DNA from 2 places in the Janthinobacterium sp. Mn2066 genome. Region 2 is predicted to be linked to the other one. Evidence: riboswitches for the same ligand, from Rfam matches in the RefSeq annotation. Region 2 holds a riboswitch; the other holds the start of a gene.
The links. Region 2 has a riboswitch for FMN ahead of ribB (3,4-dihydroxy-2-butanone-4-phosphate synthase). Riboswitches for the same ligand answer to the same signal wherever they lie in the genome.

Region 1: linked by a shared signal. The riboswitch ahead of ACL9RI_RS24140 (6,7-dimethyl-8-ribityllumazine synthase) and the one ahead of ribB (3,4-dihydroxy-2-butanone-4-phosphate synthase) in region 2 are both predicted to bind FMN.

The regions. Positions count from the first base shown of each region.
Region 1 is NZ_JBMOUF010000014.1:112,094-123,472, forward strand. It holds gene ACL9RI_RS24105 (cytochrome ubiquinol oxidase subunit I) at 1-1,451, shown strand, start outside; gene cydB (cytochrome d ubiquinol oxidase subunit II) at 1,464-2,618, shown strand; gene cydX (cytochrome bd-I oxidase subunit CydX) at 2,655-2,774, shown strand; gene ACL9RI_RS24120 (hypothetical protein) at 2,868-3,080, opposite strand; gene ACL9RI_RS24125 (hypothetical protein) at 3,352-3,543, opposite strand; gene ACL9RI_RS24130 (hypothetical protein) at 3,672-4,382, shown strand; gene ACL9RI_RS24135 (hypothetical protein) at 4,385-4,750, opposite strand; gene ACL9RI_RS24140 (6,7-dimethyl-8-ribityllumazine synthase) at 4,843-5,376, opposite strand; FMN riboswitch at 5,568-5,728, opposite strand; tRNA gene ACL9RI_RS24145 (tRNA-Asn) at 6,063-6,138, opposite strand; gene ACL9RI_RS24150 (DUF1294 domain-containing protein) at 6,187-6,561, opposite strand; gene ACL9RI_RS24155 (methylated-DNA--[protein]-cysteine S-methyltransferase) at 6,641-7,219, opposite strand; gene ACL9RI_RS24160 (hypothetical protein) at 7,312-7,548, opposite strand; gene ACL9RI_RS24165 (nucleotidyltransferase domain-containing protein) at 7,590-8,360, shown strand; gene ACL9RI_RS24170 (TonB-dependent siderophore receptor) at 8,361-10,604, opposite strand; gene ACL9RI_RS24175 (hypothetical protein) at 10,865-11,379, shown strand, end outside.
Region 2 is NZ_JBMOUF010000004.1:38,309-49,687, forward strand. It holds gene ACL9RI_RS08670 (EDSAP-1 family PEP-CTERM protein) at 36-1,016, shown strand; gene ACL9RI_RS08675 (EDSAP-1 family PEP-CTERM protein) at 1,259-2,239, shown strand; gene ACL9RI_RS08680 (EDSAP-1 family PEP-CTERM protein) at 2,484-3,470, shown strand; gene ACL9RI_RS08685 (acyltransferase) at 3,487-4,185, opposite strand; gene ACL9RI_RS08690 (molybdopterin biosynthesis protein MoeY) at 4,178-5,287, opposite strand; gene ACL9RI_RS08695 (ThiF family adenylyltransferase) at 5,287-6,156, opposite strand; gene ACL9RI_RS08700 (hypothetical protein) at 6,317-6,514, opposite strand; gene ACL9RI_RS08705 (M16 family metallopeptidase) at 6,592-9,459, opposite strand; FMN riboswitch at 9,647-9,798, shown strand; gene ribB (3,4-dihydroxy-2-butanone-4-phosphate synthase) at 9,893-10,540, shown strand; gene ACL9RI_RS08715 (MFS transporter) at 10,548-11,379, opposite strand, start outside.

The sequences.
Region 1 (11,379 bases), on a different contig from region 2:
ACGTGATGACGGGGCGCACCATCTGGCGCGACATGACCAAGTTCTGGGGCGTCTTGTTCGGGATTAACTTTGCCATGGGCGTTGCCACCGGCATCGTCATGGAATTCCAGTTCGGCATGAACTGGAGTTATTACAGCCACTATGTGGGCGATATTTTCGGCGCGCCGCTGGCGATCGAGGGCTTGATGGCCTTCTTCCTGGAAGCGACCTTTGTCGGCATCTTCTTCTTTGGCTGGGATAAATTGTCGGCGCGCGGCCATCTGGCCACGACCTGGCTGGTGGCCATCGGTTCGAACTTCTCGGCCCTGTGGATCCTGATTGCCAATGGCTGGATGCAAAATCCCGTCGGCGCCGCCTTCAATCCGCAAACCATGCGCATGGAAGTGACCGACTTCGGCGCCGTGCTGACCAACCCGGTAGCGCAGGCCAAGTTCGTGCACACGGTGTCGGCCGGCTACACGGTGGCCGCCATCTTCGTGCTGGGCGTTTCGGCCTGGTATCTGCTCAAGGGGCGCCACGTGCAGCTGGCCAAGCGCTCGATGACGGTGGCTGCCTCGTTCGGCCTGGCCGCTTCGCTGTCGGTGGTGGTGCTGGGGGACGAAAGCGGCTATCTGTCGTCGGAACATCAAAAGATGAAGCTGGCCGCGATCGAAGCCATGTGGCACACGGAGCCGGCGCCTGCCGCCTTCACGGCCTTCGGTTTCCCTGACCAGAAAGCGCGCGAAACGCATTACGCGATCCACGTGCCGATGGTGATGGGCCTGATCGGCACGCGTTCACTGTCGACCGAGATTCCTGGCATCAATGAACTGGTCGAGCGTGGCGAGTATCTGATCAAGGATGGCGTGAAAGCCTACGATGCGCTGCAAACCATCCGCAGCGTGCCGCCGGGCGGCGCCATACCGCAAGAAGCCAAGGATATCTTTGAATCGAAAGGCAATTCACTCGGTTATGCGCTGTTGCTGAAGCGCTATGTCGACGATCCGCGCCTGGCCACGCCCGAGCAGATCAGCAAGGCCGCGCAAGACACCGTGCCCGCCGTGGCGCCGCTGTTCTGGTCCTTCCGCGTAATGGTGGGCCTGGGCATGTTCTTCATCGCACTGACCGCCACCTTCTTTATTTTGTCCGTGCGCCGCACCCTGGACGCGCACCGCTGGCTGCTGAAAGTGGCCGTGTTCGCCATCCCGCTGCCGTGGATCGCCGCCGAAGCGGGCTGGATCGTGGCCGAAGTGGGCCGCCAGCCGTGGGTGATCGAGGGCGTCTTGCCGACGGCCGTGGCGGTATCGAACCTGGGCATCACGACCCTGCTGATCACGATTGCCGGCTTTGCCGCGATCTATACCGTGCTGCTGATTATCGAGATGAAGCTGATGCTGAAGGCCATCCGCAAGGGGCCGGCCGAAACGGCGCCTGCCGTCGCGCCTTCCGTCACCCGCACTCAACTCGCTTAAAGGAGCACCATCATGATCCTGCATGAATTAATTTCTTACGAAACCCTGCGCCTGATCTGGTGGCTGCTGATCGGCGTGCTGCTGGTCGGATTCGCCGTCACGGACGGCTTCGACCTGGGCACCGGCATCCTGCTGCCGTTCGCCGGCAAGACGGACCTGGAACGCCGCGTCATCATCAACAGTATCGGCCCCGTGTGGGAAGGCAACCAGGTCTGGCTGATCCTCGGTGGCGGCGCCATCTTCGCCGCCTGGCCGCAGCTGTACGCCGTCTCGTTCTCGGGCTTTTACCTGGCCATGTTCGTGATCCTGGTGGCGCTGATCCTGCGTCCGGTGGCCTTCAAATTTCGCAGCAAGCGCGAAGATCCACGCTGGCGCGCCCGCTGGGACGCGGCCCTGTTCGTCGGCGGCTTCGTGCCCAGCCTGATTTGCGGCGTGGCGATCGGCAATGTGCTGCAAGGCGTGCCGTTCCGCTTCTCGCCCGACATGCACATCTTCTATGACGGCAGCTTCTTTGCCCTGCTCAATCCGTTTGCCCTGCTGTGCGGCCTGGTCTCGGTGGCCATGCTGGTGATGCATGGCGCCACCTGGCTGCAACTGAAGGCCGATGGCGTGGTGGCCGAGCGTGCGCGCCGCTACGGCAGCGTGGCGGCGCTTGCCACCGTGGTGCTGTATGCGCTGGCTGGCGTGGCCCTGTGGCTGTGGATCGATGGCTACCGTTTCACCAGCACGGTGGTGGTCGATGGTCCGTCGAACCCCATGCTGAAAACGGCCGAGCTGCATGCCGGCGCCTGGTTCGTCAACTTCGCGGCCCATCCGTGGACCTGGATCGCCCCTGCGCTGGGCCTGGTGGCGCCGCTGCTGGCGTTTGCCTTTTTGCGTGCACGCCGTGAAGTGCCAGCCCTGCTGGCCAGCGCGGCCAGCATCGCCGGCATCATCCTCAGCGTGGGTGCGGCCATGTTCCCGTTCATTTTGCCATCGTCGATCGATCCGCGCGCCAGCCTGACGGTGTGGGATTCCTCATCGAGCCACATGACCTTGTTCATCATGGTAGTGGTCACGGCCATCTTTATCCCGCTGATCGTGGCGTACACGAGCTGGGTGTATAAAGTGCTGTGGGGCAAGGTCGATGGCAAGGCGATCGAAGAGGGCAAGGGCCACGCCTACTAATTGTTTTCAAATAAATATTAAAGAAAGGAAATACTTATGTGGTATTTCGCCTGGATACTGGGCTTGCCGCTGGCAGCGACCTTCGCCGTGCTCAATGCGATGTGGTACGAAATGGTCGATGGCGACACGACGCCTGAAAAGTACCGCAAGGAATAGTAACAAGCTGCACGCCATGCCGATCCCGGCATGGCTCTCTGGCCTCGTCCGGCGTACGCGTTTGCGTCCGCCTTTGGCGAGGCTTTTTCTTTATCAGAGCAAGATGAATTCGCCTCGGATACGCAACTTCATGCCACGCGGCCGGTCGGCGCCGGCCGCTACCGACCAGGCCGTCACCCACAAGGCGCAACGTTCGCGGGCCAGGGCGTCGTCGCGCTGGCGCAAACGTTCGCAGGCCAGGTCGATCCGTTGGGCAAGATACAGGCGCTGATCGATGGGATCGGCTTGTTTGCTGTAATGGCGCATGACTGTCCTTTCTATCCGGTGGCCGCCCGCGTGATGCATGGCGTTACAGCCATGTACGCAGCCAGGATATGTTCGGATTCAGCGAGCGCAAAAAAGCCACCGCATGGGTGTAATGCTGTTCAGTTAAGCAGTCCTACACTACTTACCCCAACATCGAAAGTGCCGGGGTCAGACCCGCCGGGTCTGACCCCAGGGTTTGCTTTTGGGGTAAAAATGACGCTAACTGAACGGCATTACACCGCAGGGATGGCTGATTTTGCCAGTCGCAGCGTTAATCGTGGGGCTTGCCCTGTGGCTTCGGTGTGGACACGGCAATCGGGTCGCTGGCAGGAAAGCTTTCCTTCAGCGCCTCGTCGAGCGCTTCTTCCGCGTGGCCTTCCCGTACCGGGGTGGGGGAATCGCGTTCCGGTGGCGGCGATGGCGTGGCGGCGGCATTGGTGGCCGAATTCATGGCTGGGTTCATTGCCGGCACTCCTCTCGTTCACACGGATGACGATTTCAGCTTAGCACATGCCACGGAAAAGGCGCGCTCCACAGCGCATCGAAGGCTCTCTGCTACACTGCCGCCATTCTTGCCACCGGAACCGCTCCATGACCACCATTTCCTTGCCCTATCGCGCCACCGCCGACGAAGCCTGTGCCTGGCTGACTGCGCAGACAGGCACACCCTGGACCCTGGCGCGGCTGCTGGAGCAGGGCGGCTTGGCGTATGTATGGCTTGATTATTCGCAAGAGTGGGCGCAACTGTTCACCGACGGCGTGACGCGCTATGCGGCGCCCGTCGTGTTTATCGAAGACAAACAGCATCTGGCTGGCGGTGGCGCCGATGTGCGCCTGCGTTTGACGCGCGATGCCGGCAATTTGCCGATCCAGTTGCCGGGCGAGGGTTTGCGCGTCTCCAAAGAAGGCTTGCATTTCCAGGAACGCGACCTGCTGCGCCTGCTGAAAGAGCTGCAGCAGCCGCCGGCTGAAACCGTGCCAGCGCCCGTGGTCCTGCCCAGCGCCTTGAAAGGCTTGAGCCGCGAACAGATATTGACCGCCTTTGCCGGCGTGGGCAAGGTCGACCTGGCCCAGGGCATGACGAACGGCGTGGGCATCTTTGGCGACGACGGCGCCCGCGTGCGCAAGAATTCGCGCGGCGGCAAGAACAGCCATCTGTGGCATCCCGTGACCTTGGCCTTCGGTTTGCACGATGTGCACCGCGTGCCGATGGCGCACCTGAAAAAAGCCTTCGCCACCCAGCCGCTGTTGCGCGACTGGAAGGCGGACTGGCTGGAGTCCTTGGCCTTGCTGGGCGAATAGTCTTACTTGCTGTTGCCGAAATTGGGCTTTGCCGCCCGCTTGGCGCGGATCGCATCGATCTTGGCCCAGATCAAGGCCAGCTCTTCCTCGCCGGCGCCATGCATGTCCAGCTCGTGCGCCAGGCACAGGGCGGCCAGGGTCACCATCACGCCGCCCACTTCCTGCTTCTTGTCACCCGCTTGCCTGCCAAACACATAATCGACCAGCTGATGGGCTTCCCCGGCGGTGGCGCCACAGGCCTGCGCCAGTTCCAGCGATTCCTCCAGGAAGCGGTGATTGCGTTCCACATGGTCAGCGGCCAGTTCTGCGCCAAAACAGGCGATCATCCATGGCTGTACGCGGGACTGGAAAGAGGGGGAATCTTGCATGCTGTACTCGTTCAAAGTGTGTGTAGAAAATATCGGCAAGCTGCAATGGTACGTGCAACTTGCCGATGCTGCCAGACTGGGTCAGGCTAGGCTTAGCTGGCGGTAAGCATTTCTACTGCTTGACCATGGTCCACGCCCGGTAGTGCCGGGATCAGGCGTAATGCACGTATGGTCGACGCGCACGCGCGCGCCACTTCCGCTCCCTTGACCTGGAAATGCTGGAAGAAGAATTGCTGGTGCTCTTCCCCGGCGTGGAAGTGATGCGGTGTCAGCACCGCCGACAGCACGGGCACGCCCGTAGCAAGCTGCACCTGCATCAGGCCTGAAATGACGGCTTCGGCAACAAATTCCATGCGATAGATGCCGCCATCGACCACCAGCGCCGCTGCCACCACGGCCGCATACTGGCCGGTCTGGGCCAGTCGCTGTGCTTGCAGTGGAATTTCAAAGGCGCCGGCGACGTCGAAGAAATCGATGTCTGACTCAAGATAGCCCAGTTCACGGATTTCGGCGACAAAAGACAGACGGCACTGTTCGACGATATCGCGGTGCCAGCTGGCTTGAATAAAGGCGATGCGTCCGCCTGCCTGATCGGAAGTGGTGGTGATAAAAGCTTGTTGTGACATGGTATGACTCCTGTTTTCAGAAATAACAAAAAACAGGGCGTGGATAGATAAGGATGCAATCTGCCGGTGACAGGCGTGACCAGCCACAGGGCGCGGGTACACCGATCCTGGCCTGGCATAGGCTGATCCAGGACGCGGTCGATACGCGCACGACATCATCTGCATGAAACATGCATCAAACGTCGATTCCATCCCGCTCTCTCTTTATCCGGACTATACCGTCGGCCCCGGAATCTCACCAGGTCTGCTGACCTTGCTCCCCATGTCATCGACATCAGCAACAAGCGCTCGCGGGCTAGGCATGGCTGCCATTACCGCCGGTGGGGAATTGCACCCCGCCCTGAGAACGTGCCGCGTTGTCGCACAGGGTGCGAGACGCGGCGGTCTGACTATAACATGCTTGTTTGGGATGCAGCATAGGAAAGTGCTGTACGGCAATGTGCTCTTGGTCTGCCTTATTTGTTCTTGCAGAGCGTGGTTCCGAGAAATACATTCTCAGGAAATTAATGGGTTGCAACAAGTCAGCATTACAGTCGGGTGGAGAGATTTTTTATATTCCTCTTTAAGAAACATTCTTGAAGCCATCAGTCGTGAATGTCCATGACTGTCCGGCCGCTATCGTGAGTCATGCCGCCCTGAAACGCAAAAAGCCCAACCGTAAGGCTGGGCTTTTTGCTTGAGAATTCTGGCTCCCCGACCTGGACTCGAACCAGGGACCTGCGGATTAACAGTCCGTCGCTCTACCGACTGAGCTATCAGGGAAAGGCCGCTATTATAGGGAGCTTCTGCTGTTCTGGCAAGTTGCTTATGTTATATCTCGATGGGGGCGACGTCGGTGCCGATATCGGGGGCCGAGTAGTGCAGGCAGAAATAGGCAAAGGCGGCGACGTTGATGGCCACCGTGATCCAGAACAGGATGCGGAACGAGCGCTTGCTGGACTTGTGGCGCAGCCATTGTTGCGCCAGTACCGCGCCGGGCCAGCCGCACAGCAAGCCCAGCAGCAGCAAGGTGCGTTCCGAGGTGCGCCAGCTGCCTGCCTTGGCGGCGCGCTTGTCGAGCGCGTAAGCGACGAAACAGCCCAGGCTCAGGGCGCCATAAATCAGGGCGACAAAGGGCGGGATATGGAAAAAGAAGGTCGCGGCCAGATACAGCACGATAAAAAACAGGATGGACAGATAGGGCATGATGTATTCGAGGTGCTTGCTTGGGTTGGATGGAGACGGACAGCATCATAGCGTGTCCTTGAGTCTGGCTCCAGGCTGCCTAAAACAGCGAGCCTTGCGCCGTATCAATCTGCACGGCGCGGCGCCGGGCGTGGCCTGTCTTTTGGGCTTCCCGGTCGCTCGACAGGGAAATGCCTTCCAGCGTCAGCAAGGTTTCCTTGGCATGCAAGCCGCCCGCAAAGCCTGTCAACTCGCCCGTGGCGCCGATCACGCGGTGGCAGGGGGCGATGATGGAAATGGGATTCTTGCCATTCGCGGCGCCCACGGCGCGCACGGCAGCGGGGCGGCCGATCTGGCGCGCTATCTTGCCGTAACTGCGCGTCTGGCCAAACGGGATGGTCAGCAGCGCCTGCCATACTTCTTGCTGGAAGGTGGTGCCGGCAAAGTCCAGCACCAGGTCGAATTGCTGGCGCGTGCCGGCGAAATACTCGCTTAACTGGCGTGCCGTTTCCAGCAGCAAGGGATGCGTTTTATCTTCCAGCATCTCACCCAGGCGCACGCGGTTGGGTTTGTCGTCTTGCCACAGGATGGCGGCCAGGCCCGCTTGATGCGCCGCCACGCGGGCGACCAGGGTCAGTTCGCCGACGGGCGAGGGTACCACCATATACCGATATTCCATGTCGCACCTCGTGGACTTTGCCATTGATTGGACTGCAATGGCATGCAGTTTATCAGGCTGGGAAATATCGTGATGCGGCAGGTGCTGGAAAGTTACTTGCCAGCAGCTTGTATATATTTGTTTTCAGCATCCTGAAAACCTTGCGCAAAGTCGCTGGCGGCCTGGATGCCCCAGCCAGAGATCAGCAAGAGGAAGACGCCGCCGAGCATGGTGTTGCGGTGATTCTTTTTATATCCCCGGATAATGACGACGGCTGCCAGCGCAAGTAATGCTAATTCCACGTAATACATGAATAATCCGTAATGGTGACCGGGGTCGGATATTGGCATAAGTTTTTCTTTTTGGCAACTTACTCATGGCGGATGCGACGATGACAGCACTGGCAAATACACTGGCTAGCTATGACGAGATCCGCGGCATTGCCGAGCGGCTGGTACACGACCATTATCCGGGCGCCGTGGCGGCCATTATCGGCGGCTCGTTCGCCACTGGCCGGCAGACGGCCAGCTCCGATATCGACTTGCTGCTGCTGTTCGATTACGTCGAGCACGCCTGGCGCTCCACCATCGTCGCCGAAGGACGCACGGTGGAACTGTTTGCGCACGACCTTGCTACCTACAGCTATTTTTGCCGTGAACTCGATGCGCCTGGCGGCACGGTGCCGCTGGCGGCGATGGTGGTCGAGGGGGAAAACATCCTCGCTTCGGGCGAGCACTACGCCAGGCTGCAGGCGCTGGCGCAGTCCATCCATGCGGCGGGCCCACCGGCCCTGACGGCGGTGCAGCTGCAAATGCGCCGTTATGAAATCACCACCTTGCTGGAAGACCTGGGCGACAGCCGCCATGCGGGCGAGGCGCTGGCCGTGGCTTGCCGTTTGTACGAAAAGCTGGCCGACCTGCGCTTGCGGGCGGCGCAGCAGTGGAGTGGTGGCGGCAAGCATTTGTATCGACGGCTGCATGCGTTTGATGCGGTCATCGCCGAAGCGCTGGATGCTGCGCTGCGCCTGCTGGCCAGCGACCTGGCAGCAGGCCAGCAGGCGTATGCACAGCTGATTGCTGCCGTGCTGTCGCCGGTCGGTGGTCCCTTGCTTCACGGACACAGCCTGCCGGCGCCTGCGCACTGGCGCAGTGATTTGGACTGATTAAAAGGCGCTGCGCACGGCCAGGCTGATATTGCGCGGTTCGCCCCAGAACACGCCGTCGAAGAAGCCCACGTTGCGGTAGTACTTTTTGTCCAGCAGGTTGTTGGCGTTCAGCTGCACGCTGGCATGCTTGCCGATAGCGTAGCTGCCCATCAGGTTGAACAGCGCGTACGCGCCTTGCGGGATATTCGTCGTCGCCCCTGTTGGCGGCCGGCCATACCAGGCTTCGCTGTAAGTTGCGCTTTGCGCCGTCATGCTGGCGCCCGCCCGCAAGCCGTGCAAGGCGCCATCGAAACGGTAGCTGGTGGCCAGGCGCAGCAGATGGCGTGGCTGGTTGGTGGCGGCGCGCCGGCCATCGGCCTCGGCTGCATGCAGATAGGTGTAGCCGCCGTTCGCTTCCCAGGCGGGCGTGAGCTGGCCGGACAGGTCGAATTCAACGCCCTTGGCCGTGATGCCGTCGCCATTGGCCACCATGGCCTGGCCGCCATCGGGCAAGAGGAAGCCGGGCGGCACCGTGCGGTCCAGTTCAGCCAGGTTCTTTTTCCTGGTGTGGAACAGGGCGGCCGAGGCGTTCAGCTTGCCGTCATAAAATTCTCCCTTGAGACCCAGTTCGGCATTGTCGCCCGTTTCCGGTGGTAAAAACTTGTTGTTGCGGTCCTTGCTGGTTTGCGGATTGAACAGCTGCGTGAAACTGGCATAGAGCGAATATTGCTTGTTGATGTCGAATACGGCGCCCACATAGGGCGTGACTTCATTGCGCGTTTCGGCAAAGTCGCTGGTGTCGATGAATTTGCCTTGCGTATCGTAGTTGCGCGTGTCCGTGCGGTAGGTGCTGTTGCGCGCGCCGACGATCACATGCAAGGGATCGGCCAGGCTCAGCCGGGTGGCAACATAGCCGCCCGCCAGGCGCGTTACCGTTTCGCTGCGGGAACCGTCCGGGTGGAAGATGGGGCGCGGAATATTGCCGGTCCAGCTGCGGTAATCGGGAATCTGCGCCGGGTAATTGATTTCGGCTTCGCCGCCGAGCGAGCGCGCCCGCTGGTTGCCGCCATTCCAGCCGATGATGGCCGTGTGTTTGCGTCCCAGCAAGGTGAATGGCCCGCTGGCATACACATCGACATTATCATTGTCCGTCTTGCCCTCGCCCCAGGCGCCTGTCCACAGGCGCATGCCTGTTCCCGTGGCCGGGTTGGGGTAGCCCGCCCCCGCATAGGCGACGGTAGTGCGGTTGCTGCTTTCCGTGTGGGCATAACCGAGGTGCACGGTCCAGTTGCCGGGCAGGCGCTGGTCGACCGAGGTGAAAATCGTATGCTGCTTGTTGGCCCAGGTGCTCCACGGCGTCGTGAAACTGGTGTTGCGCGGCATCTGGGCCAGGCTGCCATCGGCATTCCAGTAGGGTACGGCGCCCCAGGTGGCGCCGGTCGGCGTGTTGTCCTGGAAATCAGCGCCAAAAGTGAGCAGGGTGCCAGGGCGCAAGTCCGCCTCCAGGATGGCCATGCCCACCGTCTTGCGCTCATGGTACATGTCCAGGTAGGAATCGCGCCGCTGTTTGGCCAGGGCGGCACGGCCGCGCACGCTGCCATCCTGGTTCAGGGGCGTGGAGATATCGGCTTCCACGCGCTGGTCGTCCCAGCGGCCCGCGATCAGGCCGGCGCTGCCCTGGAAGGCTTTCGTGGGGCGCTTGCGCACCATGTTGATGGTGGCCGACGGATCGCCCGTGCCGCCCATCAGGCCGGTGGCGCCGCGCACCACTTCGATGCGGTCATACAGGATAGTGTCTTGCAGCGGCGCATTGCCGCCGCGTGGCATGCCATCGACCTGGAGGTTGTTGATGCCGAAACCGCGCGCGTAAAATGTCGTGCGTTCCGTGTCATTCTGGCCTACCTGGATGCCTGTCGTTTGCGCCAGCGCCTGGTCCAGGCGCACGGCGCCCAGGTCGTCCAGCAGCTGGCGCGTGATGACGCTGACCGATTGCGGGGTTTCGCGCAGAGACAAATCCATGCGCGTGGCGCTGCGCATTTCGCCGGCCGTATAGGAACCCGTGCCTTCCGTGGCGGCCGGTCCCTGGCCCGTAACGGTGACGGCTGGCATGGTGACGTCGTGATCGGCGCCGGCCGCGTGTGCGCACAGGCTGCTGGCGGCGATGCCCAGCAGGGTCAGGTGCAGCAAGCGGGGCAGGGGACGCAGGCGGAGGTGGGACGAGGGAATGGTGAAATGTGGAACGGGTGTCGACGTCGAAGGCATTATTTTCCTGGCTGTGTGGTGATTTCCTGTCTCGTTTGCTGGAGGGCTGCGGCGCCCTGAAGTCTGGCTTGGAGTTGATGCGCTGTGTGGTGATCTTCACAATTTGTGAATAAGAATCATTATCAATATACTTCTTATTGTTTCATTAAGCAAGTACGTGTATCCCTGGGATGCTGGCCGCAGAAAGGGAGCTGAACGGATTTTTTGTGCTTCTGCCATAATGCTGGCAGGTAAAAATATTCTTACGAAGAAAGAAATGCATGCGTACATGGATCGCGGGTGCCGGGTTGTGCTGTGTCGTGTTGCTGGGCCATGCCCAGCAGCACGAGGCGCCGCCGCCCGTGCCATCTGCCGTCCCGCTGGACAGTACGCCTGCCGCCGTGCAAGCGCCGCAGCAGGAGGCGCCGGAAACGGCGCCGCAAACCGTGACGGTCACGGCGACCAGCGATGCGAAGGCGCCGCGCGTGCGTTTCACTGCTTATGAAGAAAGCTATCAGACGGCCAAGAAAGTATGGGAAGTCTCAAAAGGCAGCGTGGTCATGGCCTTGCGCCTGATCCCGGCCAAATTGAACGCCACCATCAGCGACGTGCGCGTGGCCTTGAAGGGCAATGGCGCACCGATCCCGGTCAAGGTGTCTGACGGCGGCGTGTTTGTCGTGCCCTTGAACGCCGATGTTGCGGCGCAAGATGGAATCTTTCTGGTGAACAAGGAAAAGGGCGAACTGACGGCCAGCATGGTGATCCAGCCGGCTGTCGGCCAGGATGCGTGGAACGT
Region 2 (11,379 bases):
CTTCCACCAGCAAGCAGATGAATGAGGTAAGCAAAATGAAACTGTCTCAACTGAAACTTCTTCCGGCAGCGGCGGCGCTGGCCATGCTGTGCGCCGCCGGCAGCGCCCAGGCAGGCGCCTACGGCTATTCCTACGACAACATCTTCGGCCTGACCATCACCAATCCAACGGGGATCGTCACGGTGGCCAGCACCACCAATATCTCGCGCAGTACCTCCACCTTGAACGGCACCAGCATCATCAACGGCGGTTCCGGCATACTCGACTCGCCGCAAGCGGCCCTGGGCGCCGTCACCAAGGGCGAGAACGACTTCACGCAACAGGGGCCGAACGGCACCTACGCACGCGGCGATGCGCAAATCGTCAGCACCCAGTTCCCGCCCTTCCCGCCGGGCGCCACGACCACGCAGGCGGTCAACGTGGCCGAAGCGCATCTCGACAGCCCCGGCACGGCCGACGCCTCGGGCCGCAATGGTTCCACCACGGGCTTTTCCGTCAACTTCGTGGTCGGTTCGCCGACGGCCACCCTGGCCTTCAATTTCCTGGCCAACCCGTTCATGCAAGTCTTCCTGAACGGCGACGTCGGTCCCGGCTCATCGGCCACGGCCAACCTGGTGGTGACTTTCAGCATCACCAATGCGGCCGGCATCACCGTGTTCAACTGGGCGCCCGATGGCCTGCTCGGCTCCGGCATCACGGGTGGTACGGAAACGGCCGACGGCGCCAACCTGAATACCAATCTGTCGACCAACTTCCTGACCCGCGGCAATCTGTTCACCTATGACCCGACAGGCTGCGGCGCGCCCACGGGAACGGGCGTGGGCACGGCGTGCGGCGGGACCTTTGCGGCCCTGACCAATACCCTGGTAGCCGGCAACTACACCTTGACCCTGAACGCGGTGGAAAGCGTCGATCTGGTGAAAGTGGCGCCCATGCCAGAACCAGGCACCCTGGCCTTGCTGGGCCTCGGTCTTGCCGGCCTGTGCTATTCCAGCCGCCGCAAACTCACGGCCTGACAGCAGCTTGCGCGGGGCGACGGGCGAGGGCTTCCTCGCCTTTTTTATGCGCGTCGGCTTTCTTTACAGGCATGCGCTTCATACCTGCTGAAAATCAATAAAACCGACCCAAGTGCCTGATTTACAAGGCACTGGCAGTACTGGCATGAAAGCCGCTTTAGCGACTGCATGGACAGCTGTCCCACCCAAGGACAGGGCTCAGACTCTTTTAAACGGCAAGCAAACACCACGAGGTATTCCAAATGAAACTGGCTCAACTCAAACTTCTCCCGGCGGCAGCTGCGCTGGCCATGCTGTGCGCCGCCGGCAACGCCCAGGCAGGCGCCTACGGCTATTCCTACGACAATATCTTTGGGCTGGTCATCACCAATCCCACCGGTTCCATCACGGTCGCCAGCAGCAGCAATATCTCGCGCGGCACGGCCACCTTGAACGGCGCGAGCGTCATCCAGGGCGGTTCCGGCATCGTCGATACGCCACAAGCAGCCCTGGGTGCCGTCACCAAGGGAGAAAACGATTTTACGCAGCAGGGAGCGAGCGGCACGTATTCGCGCGGCGATTCGCAAATCGTCAGCACCCAGTTTCCCTCCTTCCCTCCGGGCGCGGCCAGTACGCAAGCCGTCAACGTGGCTGAAGCCCACCTCGATAGCGCCGGTTCGGCTGACGCATCGGGCCGCAACGGCTCGAATACGGGATTCTCCGTCAACTTCGTGGTCGGTTCACCCAGCGCTACCTTGTCTTTCAATTTCCAGGCCCATCCGTTCATGCAGGTCTTCCTGAACAGCGATATCGGCATAGGCTCTTCCTCCACCGCCAACCTGGTGTTTTCCTTCACCATTACCGATGCAGCCGGCAACACCATGTTCAACTGGGCGCCCGATGGCGTGGTCGGCTCCGGCATCATGGGGGGCACGGAAACGGCCGATGGCGCCGACCTGAATACCAATTTATCGACCAATTTCCTGACGCGTGGCAACTTGGCCACCTATGATCCCATGGGCTGCGGCACGCCCACAGGCACCGGCGTGGGCACGGCGTGCGGCAGCTTTTATGCGGCACTGACCAATCCGCTGCTCGCCGGCAGCTATACCCTGACCCTGAATGCCGTGGAAAGCGTCGACCTGGTCAAGGTGCTGGCCGTGCCGGAACCGGGCACCCTCGCCTTGCTGGGCCTGGGCCTGGCGGGCCTGTGCTATGCCCGCCGCCGCAAGATCACCGTTTGAAAAACACCAGGGAACAGGGACGGGGCACGCACCACGCCTCGCCTACGCTCCGTATCAACAGGGGCTTGTCGGCATTCTTTACATGTGCACGCCCGGGCACCCGGGAAATGGAGCCTTGCATTTTGTAAATCATTGATTTAAAAGAACAAATATCTTCTGGCAAGAAAATTGCTCATTCAGCATGGTAGCCCCCCCACCACGGCGGCAACAGCCACCTGAGCAACTTACTCGACGAGGATTTCACATGAGCTATCTTTCCCGCGCCCTGCTTCCCATCGCCCTCAGTGGCCTCATCATGGCCAGCGCCAGCGGCGGCGCGCAAGCCTCCGCCTACGGCTATTCCTACAATAATATTTTTGGCCTCACCATCACCAATCCCACCGGCGTCATCTCCGTCGCGGGCAACACCGACATTTCACGCTCGACGGCCACGCTCAATGGCAGCAGCGTGATCCGGGGCGGCAATGGCTTTGTCGATGCGCCGCAATCCGCGCTGGGCGCCGTCACCAAGGGACAAAACAATTTCACGCAACAAGGCCAGGGCAACGCCGCCTATTCGCGCGGCGATGCACAGATTGTCAGCTCGCAAATTCCACCATTTCCACCGGGAGCGACAAGTACCCACACGGTCAACGTCGCCGAAGCCTTTTTATTCGATACGGGCAGCGCCGACGCGTCCGGGCGCAATGGCTCGAACACGGGCCTGTCCGTCAATTTCGTGGTGGGCGCGCCCGGCGCCACGATCCTGTTCAATTTCCAGGCGGCGCCCTTCATGCAGGTCTATCTCGATGCGCTGGCCGGCCCGGGATCGTCTTCGACCGCCAATATGTCGGTCAGCTTTACGATTACCAATGCGCTGGGCCAAACCGTCTTCAACTGGTCACCGGACGGCGTCGCCGGTTCCGGCATTACGGGCGGCACGGAACTGGCCGATGCAGCCGACCTGAACATGAATTTTTCCGCCAATACCCTCACCAGCGGCAATCTGCTGACCTATGATCCGCTCGCCTGCGGCGCGCCAACGGGCACCGGCATCGGCACCGCTTGCGGCGGGACGTACACGGCCCTCACCAACAACCTGGTGGCCGGCAACTACACCTTGACCTTGAATACGGTCAACAGCGTGGACCTCACCATCTTTCCCCGCGCCGTGCAGGTGGCCGAACCGGGCACGCTGGCCTTGCTGGGCCTGGGATTGATGGGCTTATGCCTGAACCGCCGCAAAAGCTGAACCATGCGCTGAGGCGTCAGGAAGCCGCCGCATCGCTTGCGGCGGCCGTTTTTTTCAGCAGGCGCGCCGGCATGCCGCCCCAGATTTCGCCCGCCCCCACCACGCTATCCTTGGTCAGCACGGCGCCCACGGAAATGATGGCGCCATCGCCGATACGGGCACCGGCCATGATCACGGCATGCGCGCCGATGGTCACGCCGTCACCGATCACCACCGGCTTCAATTCCAGCCTGTCGCCCTCGATCACATGCGCAAACACTACCGCGTCATGGCCGACGATGCTATTGCGGCCGATGCGGGTCAGGGGCGGATCGAGCAAGGCGCCTGCGCTGTAGGTGTTATGGCCCAGCCGGGCGCCCAGCGCCAGATACACCAGTCGCAACAGCGGCAGCGGCAGGAAATGCGTGCGGATCAGGGAATTGAACAGCAGCAGGTAAAACAGGATATTGACGTTGGCGGCAAATTCCGCGCGCGAACCCGGTGCGGCCGCGCCTTGATGCAACGGCAACAGGCGCAGGAAGAGCCGGTAGACGGCAAACGCATACACGTAGCCGAGCACAACGGCAGCGGCCACCAGCGCCACGCCCCGCAAATCGCTCAGATAGTAACGGGGCAGCAGCGCGATCAGCCAGACCGCACTGCCTATGCCCAGCAGCAGGATCAGCGCCAACAGGCACAGGAAAAACACGATTTCCCTGGCGCCGATCTCACGCATGGGCCTGTCCCTCCGTGGCAGGCAGCAGCAAGTCCTTCAAGGGCCGGCGCAAGGAGCGCGCGAGGGCCGGCGTGCCAGCGCCGATGCGCCCAAGGAAGACGGCCCGTTCGCTGGCCTCGCCGCCCAGCAATGCCTGGGTTTGGGCCGCCAGTTCCTGCGCCATCTCGAGCATGCCATCGGTACGCGAAAAAGCCCGCCGTTCGCGCACATAGCGGGCAAAGATCAGCGGTGTCAGTTCGGGCTGCAATTGCAGGCCCAGCTGCGTGGCCGTCAGCCAGAAGCGCTGCATGGCGCGGCCGGCCGCCACGTAATCGTCGACCTGGCGCGGCGGCGCATCGGCCAGCAAGGCAAAATGCGCCGCACAATACATGCCGGGTAGCAAGTCCATCTGCAGCCGCGGCGCCAGGGTGCCGCCCAACCAGGTATTGAAAAAGTCCACGCGGCGCCAGCTTTGCATGATCCAGCGCATCAGCCTGGCCGTCAGCGGGTCCACGCCCAGCGCCTGGTCGGGGATGCGGTCGACGCTGAAGCGCGCGCCCCACTCGATCACGTCGCGGTGCACCTTGTGCGCCTCGGGCATGGTCAGGCGCAAGCGGGCATTGTCGAACATCAGCCGTGCACACGCCCATCTGGCCTGCCAGCCTTCGAACCACAGTACGCTGTAACCGGCCGGCAAGCTGGCCGCCAGCGCCGCCTTCTCGCTGGCCCGCAAGCGGCGCGTGCTCAGGCGCCGGCGCTGCACGCTGCGCTGGCGCAGGAACGCCGTCAGCGGGTCGGCAGCCAGGCCTGCTTCGTCCATAAAACGCACGTCGAAGGTCGGCAAGGTATCGGGCATGCCGCCGCGCCGCCGCGCCTGCATGCGCAAGCCATGGCTGCTGGCCACCAGTGCCATGCTTTCCAGCAAGGCGCCCAGCGACAGCTGGCTGGGGTGGCCATCGAGGTCGTAGACGCAGTGCGTGCGCGTATCGTGGCCATGCACGACCACCTGGCGCGGGCCGCGCACCTCGAAACGCCACGGCTGGGTGTTATCGCCGCTGGGCGCCCAGCGGGCCTGGTCGAGGATGTCTTCCAGCACGCTATCCATCGGAACAAAAGCTGCCATCACGCCCCCCTGGCGGCGCGGCGCCGGCGGATGATGGCCATGGCCAGCCTTTGCAGCGGATGGCGGTTGCCGCCGGGCCGCCAGGTATGCACCAGCTTGTTGCGGTAGGCGTCGAAATGCATGCCGCGCGGCGCGGCCATCACCTTGCCGCGCTTCAACAGGATTTTCAGCGCCTCCGTGGCCGCCGCGCCCGCGCACAATTGGCAGCCCATGCTGGTCGATGGTCCGCGCCGCTCCTGCAGATTGATGGCCGTGGGATCGACCAGATAGGGACCGTGCAAGCCTGCCGGGGCCAGCCCGACCAGGAAACGCAGGGCCTTTTCTTCTTCCGGCAAATCGCCCCAGCCGAAATATTGCTCGAACGTCATCTGGCCCGGCAGGAAATTCAGGACCGCCGTGCCCATGCCCAGCGGCGCGGCCGTGATGGCCGGAATGCCCAGCTGGGCGCACATGGCAAACGTGGCCTGGCGCGCGGGAAAGGCAAAGAAATCGAGGCCATCCACATATAAATCAACCCGGTCGAAAAAATCGGCCAGGTTGCTTGCATGCACGCCGTTCGGATATTGCTTGATCTGCAGTTCGGGATTGATATCGAGCGCCATGCGCGCCATCACCTCCACCTTGGGCTGGCCCAGGGTGGACATCATGGCGCCCGCCTGGCGGTTGAAATTGGCGATATCGAAGGTGTCGAAGTCAGCGATATGAAATGCGCCTATGCCCAGCCGCGCCAGGGTCAGCAAATGTACGCCGCCCACGCCGCCCACGCCGGCAATGGCGACCCGCTTGCCGCGCAAACTGTCTTGCTCTGCCCGCGTCACCCAGCCCAGGTTGCGGGCAAACGCCGCGTGATAAGAAAAACCATCCGTCATGCTCACCCCTGTTGATTGTCCCGATGGGACCAGAAATGATCAGACAGCCAGTGTTTTAAAAAGTTCCAAAGAAAAAAACAAACGGGCGGCGCCACCTGGTAGCACCGCCCGTAAAAATATTTATCAGCCACCTACGAACGCCACAGCGCCTGAGCAAAAATCAGGCGAGGGCTTCCTTGGCTGCTTCTTCCGGGGTCAAGCCGTCATAGAACTGGTCGGTAAACCACTCGACCTGCTCTTCGATATGTTCTTGCGCCTGCGCCACCGTGGCGCCGCCGGCCACCAGGAAGCCCTCGACTTCGATGCACCAGTTAATCAGTTCCAGGGTTTCCGGATCGAGTTCTTCTTTCTTAGCCATCTTCAGTTCCTAGTTAGTTGCGGTATTGCTTGGACAGGCGACAGTTTAACAGCTCTGCCGCCCGTGCTTGCCTGCAATCAACGCACCTTGACCGGCGAGACCTTGCTACCAGACAATTTCTTCGCTTCCGGATACAGCACCACCTGCACATAATTATTCATGTCCAGATAGCGCTGGGCCGCCAGTTTCACCGCTTGCGGCGTGATGGCGTTGACGCGCTGGTCAAATTGCAGGATTTGCGCCGGGTCGCGGCCCTGGGTCACGGAAGCAACCAGCTGGTTCATCCAGTAATTGTTTTCCTGCATGGATTTTTGATGACGCGTGATCCAGTTCAGCTTGACCTTCTCCAGGTCGGCCGCCGTCGGGCCATCCGTCTTGATCTTGTTGATTTCAGCAAACGCCGCCGCGATCACCTTATCCACGTTTTCCGGCGCCGTCGGCAAGGTCAGCGCCACCGCATAATGGCCGTAGGGATGCTGGCCCATGGAGGTTTCAAAACCACCGCCGTAGATCATGCTCATCTTTTCGCGCAGCACTTCGATCACTTTCAGGTTGAGCACTTCCCCCAAAGCCTGCAAGGTCAGCTTTTGCTCGTCCGTATAGGCCACGTCGCCATTGAAGGTAATCGAAATCGTACTCTTCGGTTCGCTGCCCACCCGCACTTCCTTTTTCACCACCCCGGCCACCGGGCGCAGGCCCACGTCGCGGTAGGCGTGCGGCAGGTCCGCCACCGGCAAGGTGCCCAGGTAGCTGGCGATCAGCGGCTTGATCCTGTCGACGTCAAAGCTGCCCGTGAAGACAAAGGTCATGCCGCGCGCACTCGAAAAACGCTGCTGGAACACATCGAAGGCGCGGTCCAGGCTGACCTTGTCGAAGTCCGACGCGCGCGGCACGCCTTCCACGCGCGGGCCGTCGCCAAACGTGGCGTGCTGGATGGCATCGTAAAACACGGCTTCCGGCTGCAGCAGCACGTTTTTGGCCAGGTCTTGCTGCTTGCCGATAAACGACTGGTACAGGCCCGCATCCTTGCGCAGATGGGTAAAGTACAGATGCACCATTTGCAGCATCGATTCCACGTCGGCACTGCTCGACGAGCCGCCCAAGCCTTCGCTCAGCTCGCCCAGCGAGGCGCCCACATTGACCGTCTTGCCAGCCAGGACCTTTTGCAAGTCCAGCGGCGCCAGGTCTTTCAAGCCCATGCTGCCGATCACGGCGCTGGCATAGCGGGCATTGTAGATATCGGCGTCGCCAAACAACGACTGCCCGCCGAAACGCGTCGAACCCATCAGCACCTGGTCATTCTTGAAATCCGTGGGCTTGAGCAGCACGCGCACACCATTGCCCAATGTCAATTCCGTCACGCCAATCGCGCTGTTGAGCGTTTCGCTGGCGATGCTGCCGCCGGCCGGCGGAGCATCCATCAGCTTGCTTGCAAACGCTTTCTCCGTGCGCGGCTCGACCGTTTTCTGTTCCGCTTGCGCCACCGCGTCCAGCAATTGCTGCTGGGTCGGCACGCTCGCGGCCTTGTCGCCGGGCTTCGGCGTGGCACCCATGAAGACCACCAGTTTCTTTTGCTGGTCAGGGATCACCTTGGCAACCGTCTCATTGATTTCCTGCAAGGTTACTTGCGGCAACAGTTCCTGTGCATACATCAACTCGTTGGCGATGCCGGGGATGGCTTCCTGCTCCAGGAAGTTGCGCGAATACTCGGCCACGAAACCGGCCGAATCGGACTTGTCGCGCTCGCTGTATGCGCGCTCGTAATTGCGCAGCATGTTCTTGCGCGCACGGTCCAGCTCATCCTGCGTAAAACCGAAGCGGCGCGCCCGCTCGTCTTCTTGCACCAGCGCATCGATGGCCGGCTGCACGCCGCCCTTGCCCAGCAAGGCATAGGCGCTGAACGATTCATAGCCGCGCACCAGCTTGCCCATGCTGCTGCCACCCTGGATAAACGGCGGATTGGCTTGCTGCGTCAATTCCTGCATGCGCGCGCTGAGCATCTGGCCATACAGGTTTTCGATCATCTGGCGGCGGTAGTCGGCGATCGTCACCGCTTCGGGCGCGGGACGGATCGGGTAGCGGATGAAGACCGTGTCGTCCGGCGCTTCCTTGTCGGTAATGACCAGCGCTTCCGTCTGCGAGCGCTGCGGCACTTCCGCATACAGGCGCGGACGCGGCTTGGCCGGGTTCTTCAGCTTGCCGAAGTGCGCGCGTATCATCGCTTCAGCCTGTTTTGGATCGACATCGCCCACCACCATCACGGCCATCAGGTCCGGACGGTACCAGTCATTGTAGAAACGCTTGATGGTGGCCGGCTTGAAGGTCTTCAGGATGGATTCCTTGCCGATCGGCATACGCTCCGCATAACGCGACCCGTTCAGCAGTTTTGGGTACAGCAGCTTGTTCATGCGGTCGTTGGCGCCCTTGCCCAGGCGCGCCTCTTCCAGGATGATGCCGCGCTCGCTGTTGATGTCGGCCGGATTGAATTTCAAGCCATGCGCCCAGTCTTCCAGCACCAGGAAACCCTTTTCCAGGTTTTCCTTCTTCGTGGTGGGAATCGGCAACACGTAGACGGTTTCATCGAAACTCGTGTAGGCGTTCAGGTCGGCGCCGAACTTGACGCCGATCGATTGCAGATATGAAATGAGTTCATTGCGCTTGAAGTGCGTCGAACCATTGAAGGCCATGTGTTCGGTGAAATGGGCCAGGCCTTGCTGGTCTTCATCTTCCAGGATGGAGCCGGCCTTGACCACCAGCCGCAATTCCACTTTCTGCGCCGGCCGGTCATTTTTCTTGATGTAATACGTCAGGCCATTTGGCAGTTTTCCTACGGTAACTTCAGGCGCCAGCGGCAAGGGATCGCTCAGGCGGATTTCAGCTTGGGCCATGCAAGCGCAGGCCAACAGGACAGCGCCCGAGATCAGGCGTAATTTACTCAGCTTCATTTATTCTCATAGGTAAGATTCGGTAAGCGTACCTTACACCGAATTGCCCCACCCGCCATTAAAAACAGCTTAGAGAGTATTACCATTTAGAAATGATTTGAAAACAATTTGGAAACGGCGCCCTCGCCTGCCGGCTTTTTTCATCTGTGCTAAAGTATTGCCGTCGGTCATGTGGACCGGCATAACAATACGTCTTCGGGGCGGGGTGCGATTCCCCACCGGCGGTAGAGACCGGCAACGGCCAAGCCCGCGAGCGCTTGTCAGACTTCGTTTGGCAGGGTCAGCAGATCTGGTGTGACTCCAGAGCCGACGGTATAGTCCGGATGAAAGAAGATGTGCAGTAGTGTGATGTCCCATCGCCACGCCGATGCGGCCAGTTGCGTCTATTCGCTTGCCCTGTAGCGTTTTTCGCCCATGCGAGGAGCGTTTTACCATGTTAGTCAACAGCTACACCGTTGTTTCCGATGACCTTGAAGGTCGCATCCAGTCTGCCCTGGCCGCCATGCGCGCCGGCATCCCCGTCATCCTGCTCGACGATTTCGACCGTGAAAACGAAGCCGACCTGATTATTTCGGCCGAGAAATTGACGAATGAAACCATGGCCCTCCTGATCCGCGAATGCAGCGGCATCGTCTGCCTGTGCCTGCCCACCGAGACCGTCAGCGCGCTGGAATTGCCACCGATGTCGGCCGACAACGGCAGCCGCTACGGCACGCCGTTCACCGTATCGATCGAAGCGCGCGAGGGCGTCACCACGGGCGTATCGGCTGCCGACCGGGTCACCACCATCCGCGCCGCCATCGCCCAGGATGCCAAGCCGTCCGACCTGGTCCGTCCTGGCCACGTCTTCCCGCTGCGCGCCGCACCGGGCGGCGTACTCGAACGTCGTGGCCACACGGAAGGCTCGGTCGACCTGTCGCGTCTGGCAGGCCTGAGCCCGGCCGCCGTGCTGTGCGAACTGATGAATCCGGACGGCACCATGATGCGCGGCGACGATATCGAACGTTTCGCCGAACTGCACGGCATGCCCATCCTCACCATCGAAGAGATGGTGGCATGGCGCAAGAAACATAACGTTTAAACTATCTTCAGGCAGTGACCGCCTTGGGCAAATGCACATGGCGGTACACCAGGCTGGCCGCCAGCGCATAGCCGGCGGCCATGATGGCGTAGGCCAGCGGCAAGCGCAGCGACCAGTCCGGCAACATGTGCAGGATGGTGCCGATCAAGGCCACCCCCACCAGCGCGCCGATCTGGCGGTTGGCGTTCAAGGCGGCCGCCGCGCTATTCGCATATTGCTTGCCAGCCACGCGCATCACGGTGGCCGTCATGGCGGGAATCGCAATGCCGATCGCCACGTTCATCACGGCCGTGCCCAGCGCCAGCAAGACATACGGCGTATCGGGCTTCAAGCCCATCAGCACCAGCGCCATCACGGCCGCCACCAGCAAGCCATACAGCATGGGCGGACGCGTGCCATAGCGGGCCGAGATCGCGCCGGCCGAGAAATTGCCCACCGTATAGGCCGCCATCAACGGCAACAAGTGCAAGCCCGACTGCAAGGCATCGGCGCCGCGCACTTGCTGCAGATATAAACTGAGCAGGAACAACTGGCCAAACACGCTGAAATTGATCAGGAAGCCCACGCCGTTGGCGGCGCCAAAACTGCTGTTCTGGAACAAGGCACGCGGCAGCACCGGATGGCTGCCGCTGCGTTCACGCGCCAGCAGCGCGCCAGCAGCGACCACGGTCAGGGCCAGGGCCGTCAACACGGCCGGCGACAGCCAGCCCAGGGCCGGGCCTTCGATCAGCACGAAGCTCAGGCCTGCCAGCGCCAGCACGCCCAGCCCATGACTGAGCAGCGACAAATCGCGCGGCTGCCTTGCGGGCGCCGCCAGCAGTACTTGCGCCATCACGATG